DNA from 3 places in the Kocuria nitroreducens genome. Region 1 is predicted to be linked to each of the others. Evidence: riboswitches for the same ligand, from Rfam matches in the RefSeq annotation. Region 1 holds a riboswitch; each other region holds the start of a gene.
The links. A riboswitch is a leader RNA that binds a small molecule or an ion and turns the genes downstream of it on or off. The one in region 1 is predicted to bind thiamine pyrophosphate.
Positions count from the first base shown of each region.

Region 2: it holds a riboswitch for thiamine pyrophosphate, as region 1 does, so the genes downstream of both, ACFYE1_RS06860 (bifunctional hydroxymethylpyrimidine kinase/phosphomethylpyrimidine kinase) here and ACFYE1_RS14675 (ECF transporter S component) in region 1, are expected to answer to the same signal.
Region 3: it holds a riboswitch for thiamine pyrophosphate, as region 1 does, so the genes downstream of both, ACFYE1_RS13020 (FAD-dependent oxidoreductase) here and ACFYE1_RS14675 (ECF transporter S component) in region 1, are expected to answer to the same signal.

Region 1 is NZ_JBHZTC010000022.1:54,051-58,556, forward strand. Features, by position in the region: gene ACFYE1_RS14670 (ABC transporter ATP-binding protein) at 1-1,593, opposite strand, end outside; gene ACFYE1_RS14675 (ECF transporter S component) at 1,590-2,210, opposite strand; TPP riboswitch at 2,301-2,422, opposite strand; gene ACFYE1_RS14680 (DUF4235 domain-containing protein) at 2,611-2,889, opposite strand; gene mnhG (monovalent cation/H(+) antiporter subunit G) at 2,971-3,339, opposite strand; gene ACFYE1_RS14690 (monovalent cation/H+ antiporter complex subunit F) at 3,402-3,674, opposite strand; gene ACFYE1_RS14695 (Na+/H+ antiporter subunit E) at 3,671-4,390, opposite strand; gene ACFYE1_RS14700 (Na+/H+ antiporter subunit D) at 4,387-4,506, opposite strand, start outside.
Region 2 is NZ_JBHZTC010000008.1:2,540-7,045, forward strand. Features, by position in the region: gene ACFYE1_RS06850 (Rne/Rng family ribonuclease) at 1-2,106, shown strand, start outside; gene ACFYE1_RS06855 (nuclear transport factor 2 family protein) at 2,291-3,025, shown strand; TPP riboswitch at 3,083-3,176, shown strand; gene ACFYE1_RS06860 (bifunctional hydroxymethylpyrimidine kinase/phosphomethylpyrimidine kinase) at 3,278-4,506, shown strand, end outside.
Region 3 is NZ_JBHZTC010000018.1:52,345-56,850, reverse strand. Features, by position in the region: gene moeB (molybdopterin-synthase adenylyltransferase MoeB) at 1-1,068, opposite strand, end outside; gene ACFYE1_RS13030 (thiazole synthase) at 1,065-1,862, opposite strand; gene thiS (sulfur carrier protein ThiS) at 1,927-2,166, opposite strand; gene ACFYE1_RS13020 (FAD-dependent oxidoreductase) at 2,163-3,563, opposite strand; TPP riboswitch at 3,559-3,662, opposite strand; gene thiE (thiamine phosphate synthase) at 3,678-4,397, shown strand; gene ACFYE1_RS13010 (hypothetical protein) at 4,497-4,506, shown strand, end outside.

The DNA.
Region 1 (4,506 bases):
GTCCCCTTCGGGAGGCGCACCCAGTGCCAGCACCTCGGCGCCGAGCGCCCGCACGAAGTCCTCGTCGTGGGTCACGGCCAGGACCGACGTGCCGGCGTCGACGAGCTCCACCAGCAGGTCCACGAGCTCCGCCCACGTCAGGGCGTCCTGGCCGAACGTGGGTTCGTCGAGCACCAGCACGTCCGGGTCCGTGGCGAGCACCGTGGCCACGGACAGCCGCCGCTTCTCGCCGCCGGAGAGGGTGAACGGGTTCGCGTCCGCCAGGTGGGAGAGCCGCAGCCGGCGGAGCAGCTCGTCCGTGCGACGCTCCCGCTCGGCCCCCGGCGTGCCCGCCAGCCGGGGGCCGAGCTCGAGCTCCGCGCGCACGGTGGCGCGCAGGAACTGGTGCTCGGGCTCCTGGAAGACCGTCCCCACACGGGCCACGAGCTCCCGTCCGCTCCACTCCAGCGGGTCGGGGCCCGCGCCGCGGTCGAGGCGCGGGTGGGCCCGCACGGTGCCGCGCACGGGGGCCAGCAGACCCGCCAGCGTCAGGGCGAGCGTGGACTTGCCGGCGCCGTTGGGCCCGGTGAGCGCGAGCGCGCGGCCCCGGCGCAGGCCCAGCTCCACGTCGTCCACCGCCGTGGGGAGGTCGCGGCCCGTGACGGTGTCGTCCACCGGGCGGCCGCGGCGCCGGGCCCGCCGCCGGGCGCGCAGCTGCCGTGCCGAGGGCTGGGTGCGCGAGACGCCCAGACCGGTGGCGCTGAGCAGCGGTTCGCCGTCCGCCCCGGGGCCGTCGGCCACGGACGGGCTCACGGCAGGACCTCCGGCAGAGTCCGCGGACGGGCGCGTGGCCGGCACCCGTCCGGGAACCCACACCCCCGCCCCGCTGAGCTCGTCGGCCGCCGCGCCGAGCACCTGCCCCGGGGCCCCGTCGTGGGTGATCCCCCCGTCGCGGCCGAGCACGACGACGCGGTCCACGACCTCGGCCCACACGGCGACGCGGTGCTCCACGACCACGAGCGTGGCCCCGCTGCCGTCGAGGCAGGACACCACGGCGTCGCGGACCTGACGCACGCCGGAGGGGTCCAGGTTGGCGGTCGGCTCGTCGAGCAGCAGCAGGCCCGGGCTCATCGCCACGGCGCCCGCGAGCGCCAGGCGCTGCTTCTGTCCGCCGGACAGGGCCGCGGTGGAGTGGTCGAGCGGGAGGTCCAGGCCCACGTCGTCGAGGGCCGCGCGCACCCGCGGCCAGATCTGCTCGCGGGGCACCGCGAGGTTCTCCAGGCCGAACGCGGTGTCGTCGCCGATCCGGGACAGCACCACCTGGGACTCGGGGTCCTGCTGCACGAGCCCGGCGCGGCCGCGCGCCTGCTCCGGGAGCGCGCCGTCGATGAGCAGCTCGCCGGAGACGGACTGCCCGTCCTCGTCGTGGAGGACTCCTGCCAGAGCGTGCAGGAGCGTGGACTTGCCGGCCCCGCTGGGACCCAGCAGGAGCACCCGCTCCCCCGGTTCCACCACGAGGTCGAGACCGCGCAGCGCCGCCGTCTCCCGCCCGGGGTGGTGCCAGCCGAAGCCGCGGGCCTCGACGCGCGCCCCGCGGGCCGTGGGAGCCGTCATCGCCGCACGGCCCGCCCCGAGGCGAGGCCCTGCAGGACACCGGTGGCCGCGAGGGCCCGCACCACGGCCTGCATGAGCAGGCCGGCGAGCACCGCCCCCGAGACGGCGGCCAGGACCACGTAGACCACCTGGTGGCCCAGCACCCACTCGTAGTTGTAGACGATGTTCTCGTGGACGCCGAGGAAGATCCCGCTCACGGCGCCCGCGACGGCCGCCGTGAGGGCATCGAACCGGCGGTAGCGGAAGGCGGCGAAGGCCAGTTCCGCGCCGATGCCCTGGACGAGGCCGGAGAGGATGACCAGCAGGCCGAAGTGGGTGCCCAGGAAGCTCTCGATCACGGCGGCGAGCAGCTCGCAGAACAGGGCGGCACCGGGCTTGCGGATGATCAGCCCGCCGAGCACGCCGGCCACGAGCCAGCCGCCGGCGATCAGGCCCACGGCGGGCGGATAGGCGACCGCGGCCGTGCCGACCACGGGGTAGAGCAGGTTTGACCACGCCCAGAAGACGACCGCGCACACGGCGGCGAGGACGGCGGCGACGACGATGTCGACGACCCGCCAGGACGACGTGCGGGACGCGCCGGGGCGGCCGGCGGGACGGTGGGTGGTGGTGTTCACGGTGGGTTCCTCCTGGGCTCAGCGAGCCGTCGGTGCCAGGAGGGGACGGGGTTCCGCGGGCCGCGCCGGTGGCGCGCTCCCGGGGAAACACCCCTGAGATGCTCGACTCCCTTCGCCGGTGCTAACCGGAGCAGGTTCGAGGGTCTGCGGCGATCCGCACTCTCAGCGCCGCGCCGGTCTCACCGGCGGGGAGCGCTCCCCTGTCGTTCAGTGGCACCGAGTCTACCCCTCCGTCGCCCGTTCCGTGCACGCGCGTCGGCCTCGGCACCCCGGCCGCGCCCGCACGGCGTTCCCGCGGTGCGCCCGTCGCACGCCCGCTCCACGACGAGGGGGCCCGCCCGGTCGGACACCGGTGCGGTGTCCGACCGGACGGGCCCCCTCGTGAGGTGCCCGCCGGGTCTCAGACCTCGGCCTGGCTCGAGGCCTTGGGGTTCTCCTGGGACTTGTTCTCGATCTGGGCCACCTTGCGGGAGACGCTGACCTTGATGATGGTGCCCACGAGGCCGGTCACGAGCGACCAGATGATGATGCCCGTCCAGGCCTCGTCCGGGTCCGGGTTCTTGGCGGGGGGCGGGTCGCCGGTGATGCGCATCCACGCGGCGCCGAGCACCTTGTGCGAGAGCGCCACGCCGCCGAGCGAGAGGCCGGTGCCCACGAGTTCGAGGACCTTGGTGTTCATGGAGTGCTGCTCCTTGTCGTCCGGGGGGACGCGGGTGCGCCCTGTCGATCCCGTCCAGCCTAACGCGTCGCCGCCGATCCGTCAGTCTGCTGTCCGTCCGCTCGCCGGCCGTCCGGGCTGGGCACGGGGGGGCGCCCCGGCGGCCCCCTCCCCGGAACCCTCCGCTGCGCGGTTGAGCACCGTCTGCAGGTCGTCCTGGGTCAGCGTGGTGCGGTTCAGGTGCTTGGTCCGGTAGGTCGAGCGGCCCACCATGTGCGCCGAGACGGGCACGGTGAGCAGCTGGAAGATCCAGCCGAGGGCGATGAGCGGGATCATGACCGGGTCGCGGTTCTCCAGGCCGACGGCCGTGAGCATGAGGAGCAGCCCGAAGACCTGCGGCTTGGTGCCGGCGTGCATGCGCGTCAGCAGGTCCGGAAAGCGGACCAGGCCGATCGCGGCGGCGAGGGACATGAGCGCGCCGGCCACGAGGCACACGGCCGCGGCGGCGTCCAGGACGGTGTCCAGCACGGCGCTCACCGCCCGTGCTCGGCGGTCTGGGTGGCGAAGCGGGCCACCGTCACGGACCCGATGAATCCGACCAGCGAGACGATCACCATGAGGATCAGGTTGTTGAGGTGGCCGTGGTAGGCCATCTCCACGGCGAGGGCGGCTGCGACGATGGCCAGCAGCACGTCCGTGGCCACCACGCGGTCCAGCAGGGACGGTCCCTTGGCAAGGCGGTAGAGGGTGCCCGCGGCGGCCGCGCTGAGCAGCACGGCCGCGACGGCCACGGCGATCTGCATCACGGTCGGTCCTCCTCGGGGGTGTCGGCCAGGGTGTCTCTCGGTGTGCCGGCCGGGGTGTCTCTCGGGGTGCCGGCTGCGACCTCGTCCCGGCGGCGGCCCACGATCTGCTGGCTCGCGGTGACCGGGGAGCTGATGGCGGCGCTGTCCCGCCGGTCCGCGCGGGAGCCACCTCCGCCGCGTCGCTCGGCCCGCAGGGCGGCGAGCTCCTCCGGCGTGCCCATGATCCGGATCCAGGCGGCCTCCACCTGCAGCGCGGAGCGGCGGAAGTCCTCGGCCTCCTCGGCGCTGCGGACGTTGAGCGCGTGGAAGTACAGCGTGCCGGCGGCACGGTCCACCTCCACGACGAGCGAGCCGGGGATCAGGGTCATGGTGTGGCCGGTGGCCGTCAGGAGCAGGTCGGAGCGCGTGCGCAGCTGGACGCCGACCACGGCGTTGCGCGCGCGCGGACCCACGAGGATCGCGATGAGCATGACCTCGATGCTCGCCTTGGCGACCTGCCACACGAACGTCACGGCGAAGACGGCGAACTGGAGCAGGTTGAACCGGCCGGACAACTGGACGGGCGGCAGGTACAGCACCCACGTGACGAGCAGGGCCAGGACCAGTCCGACCAGCAGGTTGCCGGCGCCGAAGTCGCCCCAGAGGGCACCCCACACGACCACGAGCCACACCAGCAGCGGCAGCTCGACGAGCAGGGAGTTCTTGGGCCGGGTCACGGTGCCTCCTCCACGACGGGCCTCGGCGCGGACGCGGGGTCCAGCACGGCCTGGACGTAGCGCTCGGGGTGGACCAGGTTCTCCGCGGCGTTGTCCGCGAGCTGGAACAGCGGCCC
Region 2 (4,506 bases), on a different contig from region 1:
TCCATGGAGGCCGCGTTCATCGACATCGGCCGGGGCCGCAACGCCGTGCTCTACGCCGGCGAGGTCAACTGGGACGCGTCGCGGCTCGAGGGCGGGCCGCGCCGGATCGAGGTCGCGCTGAAGTCCGGGGACTCGGTGCTGGTGCAGGTCACCAAGGACCCCGTGGGGCACAAGGGTGCACGGCTCACCAGCCAGATCTCCCTGCCGGGCCGGTACCTGGTCTACGTCCCGGGCGGGTCGATGACCGGGATCTCCCGGAAGCTGCCCGACGTCGAGCGCGCCCGGCTGAAGAAGATCCTCAAGGACCGCCTGCCGGACGGGGCGGGAGTCATCGTGCGCACCGCGGCCGAGGGGGCCTCCGAGCAGGAGCTCACCCACGACATCAACCGGCTGCGCGCGCAGTGGGAGCAGATCCAGGAGCGGGCCGGGTCGACGAAGACGCTCGCGCCCGAGATGCTCTACGCGGAGCCGGACCTGACGATCAAGACGGTCCGCGACGTCTTCAACGAGGACTTCACCACCATGGTCGTCCAGGGCGACGAGGCATGGGACAACATCGAGGCGTACGTGACCTACGTCGCGCCGGACCTGCTCGACCGGCTCAAGAAGTGGGACGAGGACGAGGACCTGTTCGTGAACTACCGCGTGGAGGAACAGATCCAGAAGGCGCTCGAACGCAAGGTCTTCCTGCCCTCGGGCGGCTCGCTCGTGATCGACCGCACCGAGGCGATGACGGTGGTCGACGTGAACACCGGCAAGTTCACCGGCTCGGGCGGCAACCTCGAGGAGACCGTCACCAAGAACAACCTGGAGGCCGCCGAGGAGATCGTGCGGCAGCTGCGGCTGCGGGACATCGGCGGGATCATCGTGATCGACTTCATCGACATGGTGCTCGAGTCCAACCGGGACCTCGTGCTGCGCCGGATGGTGGAGTGCCTGGGCCGGGACCGCACCAAGCACCAGGTGGCGGAGGTGACCTCGCTGGGCCTCGTGCAGATGACGCGCAAGCGCATGGGCACCGGCCTGCTCGAGGTGTTCTCCGAGCCGTGCGAGCACTGCGCCGGTCGCGGCGTGGTGGTCCACGACCACCCGCTCGAGGGCCGCTCCGGTGGCGCCACGGCCGAGTCCCGCGACCAGCGGCCGAACCGCACGGAGCGCAAGCGCGGCCGCGGGAACCAGCGCGAGCAGCAGTCCGCCCGGACGGAGCAGCGGTCCGCCGAGCCCGACCCCGCGGAGAAGGCCAAGGCCGAGGCCGCGCGGACGGCGTTCGCGACGATCGCCGCCGCCACCCATCACGAGGAGGTCGCCGCGGAGGAGGTGGAGCGCGCCGAGGAGACCGCCCAGCCGGTGGAGTCCCGGCCCGAGGGCTCGGGGCGTTCCCGGAAGAAGCGTCGCGGCAAGCGCAGCCGCAACCGCGGCCAGGGTGCGGACGCCGCCGCCGAGCAGCAGCCGGAGGCGGAGGAGAGTTCCGCCCCGGCCGCACCGGAGCAGGTTCCCGCCGACGCGGCGCCGGCCGAGCCGGGCTCGCGCCTGCGGATCAACGGCGAGGTGATCGAGCTGCCGCAGGGTCATGCGGTCGTCGAGGAGCCCGCCGAGGCCCGCCCGTTGAGCCTGGACTCCCTCGCGGAGGCCTTCGGGCAGCAGGAGCCGGACGCCGCCTCCGCCGGCCAGGAGGCCAGCCCTGCGCGAGCCGCCGCTGAGACGGTCACCGCTGCCGACGATGCCCCTGAGCAGGCCACCGCTGAGCAGGCCACCGCTGCGGAGGACCCCCGGGCGCGGGGCGCCGCGCAGGAGACCCTGGGGCGGGAGAGTGCGGCGCCAGGGAGTACGGAGCAGCAGGCTCCCACCCCGGCGGCTCCGGAGCCGTCGAGCGCCGAGCCGGCTCGGCCCCGTCGGCGCAGCCGGCGGGCCTCGGCCCCGGCCGCCCGCCCGGGCGAGGCCGAGGTGACCGCCGGCCAGGCGGCTGCCGCAGAGGGCGCCCGGCACGAGGCCAAGGCCGTCACCCAGCGCTCCCCGGAGGACTCCTCCCGCCCGGCGCCGACCGTCGTCGGCGTCGGCGTTAAGGCCGAGGACCTCACCAGCGGCGAGCCCGCCGACCGGGGCTGAGCCGCCCCGCCGAGCAGGATCCCGGAGGACCCCGACCAGCACGGTCGGGGTCCTCCGCCGTCGTGGACCGTCCCGGCCGGCCCCGCCCCCGCGCGGCGGCGTACTGTGGTGCGCACCACAGCACAGCCGGGGCCGCCGTCCCGTCCGCCGGGGCGAGCGGCCGCCCGTTCCAGGGAGAACCGCCATGACCAGTGCAGACACCGTCCGCGCCGTCGCCACGGACGTCTTCGTCCGCCGGGATCCGTCGACCGTGGACCGGCACTACACGGAGGACTTCATCCAGCACTCGCCGCTCGCCCAGGACGGGCGCGACGGCATCAGGCAGTTCGTGCGCAGCATCCCCGACGACTTCCGCGTGGACCTCGTGCGGATGCTCGACGACCACGGGACAATGGGCGCCCACTCGGCCTACGAGGGACTCGGTCCGGAGCCCCTGGTCGGTTTCGACGTCTTCCGCGTGGAGGACGGGCGGATCGCCGAGCACTGGGACGTCTTCGAGCCCCTGCGCACGCGCTCCGACGGCGCCCGCCCGCAGCTCGACGGTCCCGTCGCGGTCACGGACCGCGATCGGACGCAGGACAACAAGCGCATCGCCGCCGAGTGGGTCGAGTCCGCCCTCGTCGCGGGTGACCACCGCGCCGTCCAGGACCACATGAGCTCCCGGGGCTGCACCGAGCACGCGGCTCGCACGCCGGACGGCCCGCAGCCCGCGTACCGGCGGCTGCGCCGGGTGGTCGGCGAGGGGAACTTCGTGCTGACCGTCGCGGAGGCCGTCACCGGCGGCGACCGCGGGGACGGAGCCGCCGGCACGGTCGCCTGCTACGACCTCTGGCGCCTCGGCGACGGCCGGATCGTGGAGCACTGGGGCGTCGCGCAGCCGGTTCCCGAGAGAACGGCGCACGCCAACGGCATGTTCTGAGCCTGCGAGCGGACTCCGTCCGCGTCCCGGCTCCAGCGGGACCACTAGACTGGCAGGACACCTGACACGGGGTGCCGCGCGAGCGGCTGAGAACACACCCGTCGAACCTGATCTAGCCAGTACTAGCGAAGGGATGTCGCAGATGCGCGATGCCGTACCCACGTCCGCCCGCACACCGGCAGCCGAGAGACCGGTGCCGCCGGACCCCGCGCTCGCCGAGGACGCCGCCGCGGCCGCCGAGGAGGTGGCCCCGTGACCGCCCGCGTGCCCCGCGTGCTGGCCATCGCCGGCACCGACCCCACGGGCGGCGCCGGCCAGCACGCCGACCTCAAGTCGATCGCCGCGATGGGCGGCTACGGGATGAGCGCCGTCACCGCCGTCGTCGTCCAGAACACCGTGGGCGTGCGCTCCATCCACGTCCCGCCCGTCGAGGTCCTCTCCGCCCAGCTCGACGCGGTCGCCGAGGACGTCGAGATCGACGCCGTCAAGATCGGGATGCTCGGGTCCGTGCCGGTCATCGAGGCCGTCGCCCGGTGGCTCGGGGTCCACCGGCCGCCGGTCGTGGTCCTGGACCCTGTCATGGTCGCGACCTCCGGGGGCCGCCTCCTGGAGAGCGAGGCGGAGGACGCCCTGCGCTCGATGCTGGGCCTCGCCGACCTGATCACCCCCAACCTGCAGGAGCTCGCCGTGCTCGCCGGGGAGGACACCGCGTCGTCGTGGCAGGAGGCCCTTGCCCAGGGCCACCGCGTGGCCCGCGCGCACGGGACCCTGGTGCTCGTCAAGGGCGGGCACCTCACCGGGGACCGGACGCCCGACGCCCTCGTGGGCCCGGACGCCCCCGAGCCCCTCGCGGCGTTCGACGGCGCCCGCGTGCCCACCGAGAACTCCCACGGCACCGGGTGCTCCCTCTCCTCGGCCCTGGCCACCCTCCAGGTGCGGCACGGGGACTGGTCCCGCAGCCTGCGGATCGCCCGGAACTGGCTGCGCGGGGCTCTCGAGACCGCCGGAGAGCTCTCCGTCGGCCACGGGAGCGGCCCCGTCCACCACTTCCACCACGTCCAGGGCGCCCTGGAGACCTGGGGCACCGCGCCGGAGCGGTTCAGCGACGAGCTGTGGGAGGCCTCCGCGGCCGTGCGGCGCGAGATCGAGGAGCTCGAGTTCGTCCGGCTCCTCGGCGACGGCCGGCTCGAGCCGGACCGCTTCCTCGCCTACCTGGACCAGGACCTGCAGTACCTCGACGGCTACAGCCGGGCGCTTGCCCTGCTCGCGGCCAGGGCGCCCGACGAGGAGCAGCGGCTGTTCTTCGCGGCCGGTGCCGTGTCCTGCACCGAGACCGAGGCGCAGCTGCACCGGGCCCGGCTGCAGCACGCCGGGGCCGGCGGCGCCCGGGCCGGGCTCGGCGAGGTGACCCGGCGCTACACCACGTTCCTGCTCGCCGCCACCGCCGCCGAGCCCTACCCGGTGGGCCTCGCCGCCGTGCT
Region 3 (4,506 bases), on a different contig from region 1:
GAGGGCGGTCGCGGAGCGGGCACCGGCCTTGCAGTGCAGCACGAGGTCGGCGCCGCGGGCCTCGGGCGGCAGGGCGTCCGCGCCCCGGTCCAGGATGTCCTGCAGGGGCACGGGGACGGCGCCGTCGATGGCTACGAGCTCCCGCTCCCAGTCCTCGCGCACGTCCACCAGGGCGAAGGACGCCTCCCCGCGCGCGCGGCGCTCGAGCAGCCGGGCCAGTTCGGCCGCCCCGACGGTCCCGGAAGGGTCCGTCCCGGGCAGTGCGCAGCCGGCGGCGGCCTGGGCCACCGCGGTGACCGGGGCGGCGTCGGGGTCCGGCGCCAGGCGCATCTCGCGCCAGGTCATGGCGAGCGCGTCGTGCAGCAGCACCCGCCCGAGCAGGGGCTCCCCGGTGCCCGTGATGAGCTTGACGGCCTCCGTGACCATGACCGAGCCGATGGTCGCGGGGAGCATGCCGAAGACCCCGCCCTCGGCGCAGCTGGGCACCTCCCCGTCCGGCGGGGCCTCGGGATAGAGGTCCCGGTAGGTGGGCCCGTGCCCGGCCCAGAAGACGCTGGCCTGCCCCTCGAAGCGCAGGATGGAGCCCCACACGCACGGCGTGCCGGTCAGGGCGGCGGCGTCGCTGACCACGTAGCGGGTCGCGAAGTTGTCGGCGCCGTCCAGGACCAGGTCGTACTGGCGGAGGATGTCCACGGCGTTGTCGGCGGCCAGCCGGACGGGGTGGGTGCGCACCCGCACGAGGGGGTTGAGGGCGGTGACGGACTCCGCGGCCGAGGCGGCCTTGGGGCGGCCGACGTCGGCGGTCGTGTGCACCACCTGGCGCTGCAGGTTGGAGACCGCCACGACGTCGTCGTCGACGATCCCGATGGTCCCGACCCCCGCCGCGGCGAGGTACTGCAGGGCCGGGGAGCCCAGTCCTCCGGCGCCGACGACGAGCACGCGGGCGCTGCCCAGCCGCCGTTGGCCCAGGGGTCCGATCCCCGGCAGGGTCAGGTGCCGGGCGTAGCGCTCGAGCTCCTCGCGGGTCAGTTCGGGGCCGGGCTCGACGAGCGGGGGCAGCGGGCTCACGGCCGCTCTCCCACGGGCGCCCAGTCCCCGCGCGGCACGTCCACCGGGCCGGCGGCGGGTCCGGCCTCCGGCACGTCCGGATCGATCCGCCCGGCCATCGGCGAGGACGCCTGGGCGTGGCGGCGGGCCGGGATGCGACCGGCACCGGCGGCGAGCCGGCCGGCGACCACCGCGTGCCGCATCGCGGTGGCCATCGCCACCGGGTCCTGGGCGCGGGTGACGGCGCTGGCCAGGAGCACGGCGTCGCAGCCCAGCTCCATGGCCAGGGCGGCCTCGGAGGCGGTGCCGATCCCGGCGTCGAGCACCACGGGCACGGACGCCCGGGAGGCGATGAGCTCGATGTTGTGCGGGTTGAGGATGCCCAGGCCCGTGCCGATGGGGGCGCCCAGGGGCATCACCGCGGCCGCACCCAGGTCCTCGAGCCGGCGCGCCACGGCGGGGTCGTCGGAGGTGTAGGCGAAGACCGTGAAGCCGCGCGCCACGAGCTGCTCGGTGGCGTCGAGAAGCTCCACGACGTCGGGCAGCAGGGTGTCCTCGTCGGCGATCACCTCGAGCTTGACCCAGTCGGTCTCCAAGGCCTCCCGGCCGAGCTCGGCGGTCAGCAGCGCGTCCCGGGCCGTGTAGCACCCGGCCGTGTTGGGCAGGATCCGGATGTCGTTGCGCTCGAGCAGCGCGAAGAGGGAGTCGCCCTGACCGGGCGCGTAGCGGCGCAGGGCCACGGTGGTCAGCTCGGTGCCGGAGGCCAGCAGCGCCTGCTCGAGGGTGTGCAGCGAGCTGAGGCCGCCGGTGCCCATGATCAGCCGGGAGGACAGCTCCGTGCCGTCGAGCACGAGCGGGTCGGGATGCGGGACGGTCACGTCAGCCTCCTTGGACGGCGGTGATGATCTCGACGGCCTGGCCCTCCGCCACGGGGGTCCGCCGCCAGCGGCTGCGGGGCACGACCGCGGCGTCCACGGCCACGGCCACGCCGAGGCGCCCGCCGTCCAGCGGGGCGCCGTCGGGGCCCAGCGCCCGGCCGACGGTCTCGGCGACGAGGTCGACGACGGTCGTCTCCTCCGCCACGTGGCGCGGGCGGCCGTTGAGGGTGATGGCGGTCATCGGGAGCTCCTGCTCCGGGGTCCGGGTCCGGCGGCGGCCGGCCCGGGATCCCCTCGACGGGCCTCGACCGGTCGGTCGAAGCGGTGCGGATCGGTGGTGGCGAGGTGCTCGGCGTCGGCGGCCGGATCGGGTCCGGTGCCTCCGGCCACCAGCTGCGCGGCGAGCCGGGCCGCCAGCGGGGCGAGCAGGACGCCGTGGCGGAAGTAGCCGGTGGAGACCACGAGCCCCGCCACGGGCGAGCCGTCCGGGTCGCGGACCCGGCCCAGGTACGGGATGTCGTCGGGGGTGCCGGGCCGGGCGCGGGCCAGCACCTCGATCAGCTCGAGCTCGGCGACGCCGGGCACGAGCGCCTGGGCGTCGCGCAGCAGCCGGAACACGCCGCCGGCGCTGGGGCCGGTCAGGCCGTCCTCGCGGGAGGTCGCCCCGATCACCACGGTGCCGTCGGTGCGGGGCACCAGGTAGACGGGCGCCCCGTGCACCAGGCCGCGGACGGTGCGCTCGATCAGCTCGGGCGCCCCGCCGGGGACCCGGGCCCGCAGGATGTCCCCGTGCACCGGCCGCAGGGGCGGGTGCCAGTCCTCCGGCAGCCCCTCGAGGTCACCGAGGTCGGCGCCGGGGGCCAGGACCGTCCAGGTCGCGGAGACCATCCCGCCGCCGGCCAGGCGGACGCCGGTCACGGCGCCCTCGGCGTTGCGGCGCAGCCCCGTGGCGCGGTCGTGGACGAGGCGGGCCGGTCCGCCGTCACGAGCGGCCGAGGGCTCGGAGAGCTCCGGAGGCCTCGAGGACTCCGAGTCCTCAGCGGGCTCCGAGTCCTCAGCGGGCTCCGGGAGCGCCGGGGTGACGAGGGCGGCGAGCAGCCCGGCCACCAGGCGGCGCGGGTCGACCTGGTGGTCGTCCGGGATCCGGAACGCGGCGGACAGCCGCGGGCTCAGGGCGGGCTCGAGGGCCCGGGCGGCCCGCAGCGTCAGCTGCTCCACGGTCATGCCGTGGCGGCCCTGCAGCTCGCGGAGCTCCGCCAGGGCCTGCCGGTCGGCGGCGTCCACGCCGCAGACCAGGGTCTCGGTGGCCCGGTGGCCCACCGACCCCACGGCGGCCTGCTCGAGGGCTGCCACGAACGCCGGGTACTCGGCGGCCGAGGCGGTCATGAGGGGGTACAGGGGCTCCTGCTGGTACTGGACCTCGCTCACCGGGGCGAGCATCCCGGCCGCGGCGCGGCTCGCGCCGGAGCCCGGCTCGGGGTCCACCACGGCCACCGAGCGGCCGCGGCGGCGCAGCTCCCAGGCGGTGGCCAGGCCGATCACTCCGGCGCCGATCACGGCGACGTCGGCCCGGACGTGCTCGGGCTGCCCGACCAGCGCGTGCGGTGCGGTCGTCGGGGCGGGGTGCGCGGAAGTCACACGGAACGTCCTTTCCTACGGCGGCATGATCCGCATCAGGTGTGGCGGTCGGCGTTGGACGCCCTCTCAGCCCTCGATGGGGCTCCCGCAGAACCGCTGACCTATCATCAGCGTGTGGCCCAGCATACCCGTGACACCTCTGCCCCTGCCGAGTCCTCCCTGCGAGACGCCCGGACGGCGAAGCTCCTCGCCGCCCGGCTGTACGTGTGCACGGACGCCCGCCGCGACCGCGGCGACCTCGAGGAGTTCCTGCACGCCGCGTACGCCGGTGGCGCGAGCATCGTGCAGCTGCGGGACAAGAGCATCGACGCGGACGAGGAGATCGCCGCGCTGCGGCTGCTGGGCCGGGTCGCCGCCGAGTACGGTGCCCTGTTCGCCGTCAACGACCGCGCCGACATCGCCGCGCTGGTGGGCGCCGACGTCTTCCACGTGGGCCAGCACGACCTCGCCCCCGCCCAGGCCCGGCAGCTGCTGGGCCCCGACGTGCTGATCGGGCGCTCCACCCACGACCTCGGACAGGCCCGGGCGGCGCTCGAGGACCCGGACGTCGACTACTTCTGCACGGGTCCCGTCTGGGCCACGCCCACCAAGCCGGGGCGCCCGGCCACCGGGCTGGAGTTCGTCCGCGCGGTCGCCGGGCTGACGGAGGCCCGGCTGGACGCGGACGCGGAGGCCCCGCCCGTGCCGTGGTTCGCCATCGGCGGCATCGACGAGCAGCGGCTCCCGCAGGTGCTGGCGGCCGGGGCGCGCGGCGTTGTCGTCGTCCGCGCCGTCACCGAGGCCTCCGACCCCCGAGTCGCCGCGGGGCAGCTGCGCAGCCTGCTCCCCGCCTGAGCCCGGGGCGGCTCGCGACCCCTGTTCACCGTCGGCTCCCCGCCGCCGCCCAGCACGTTCTGAGAGCATGGACCCAGGACGACGACGGAGAGGTGGCCCATGGACCCCG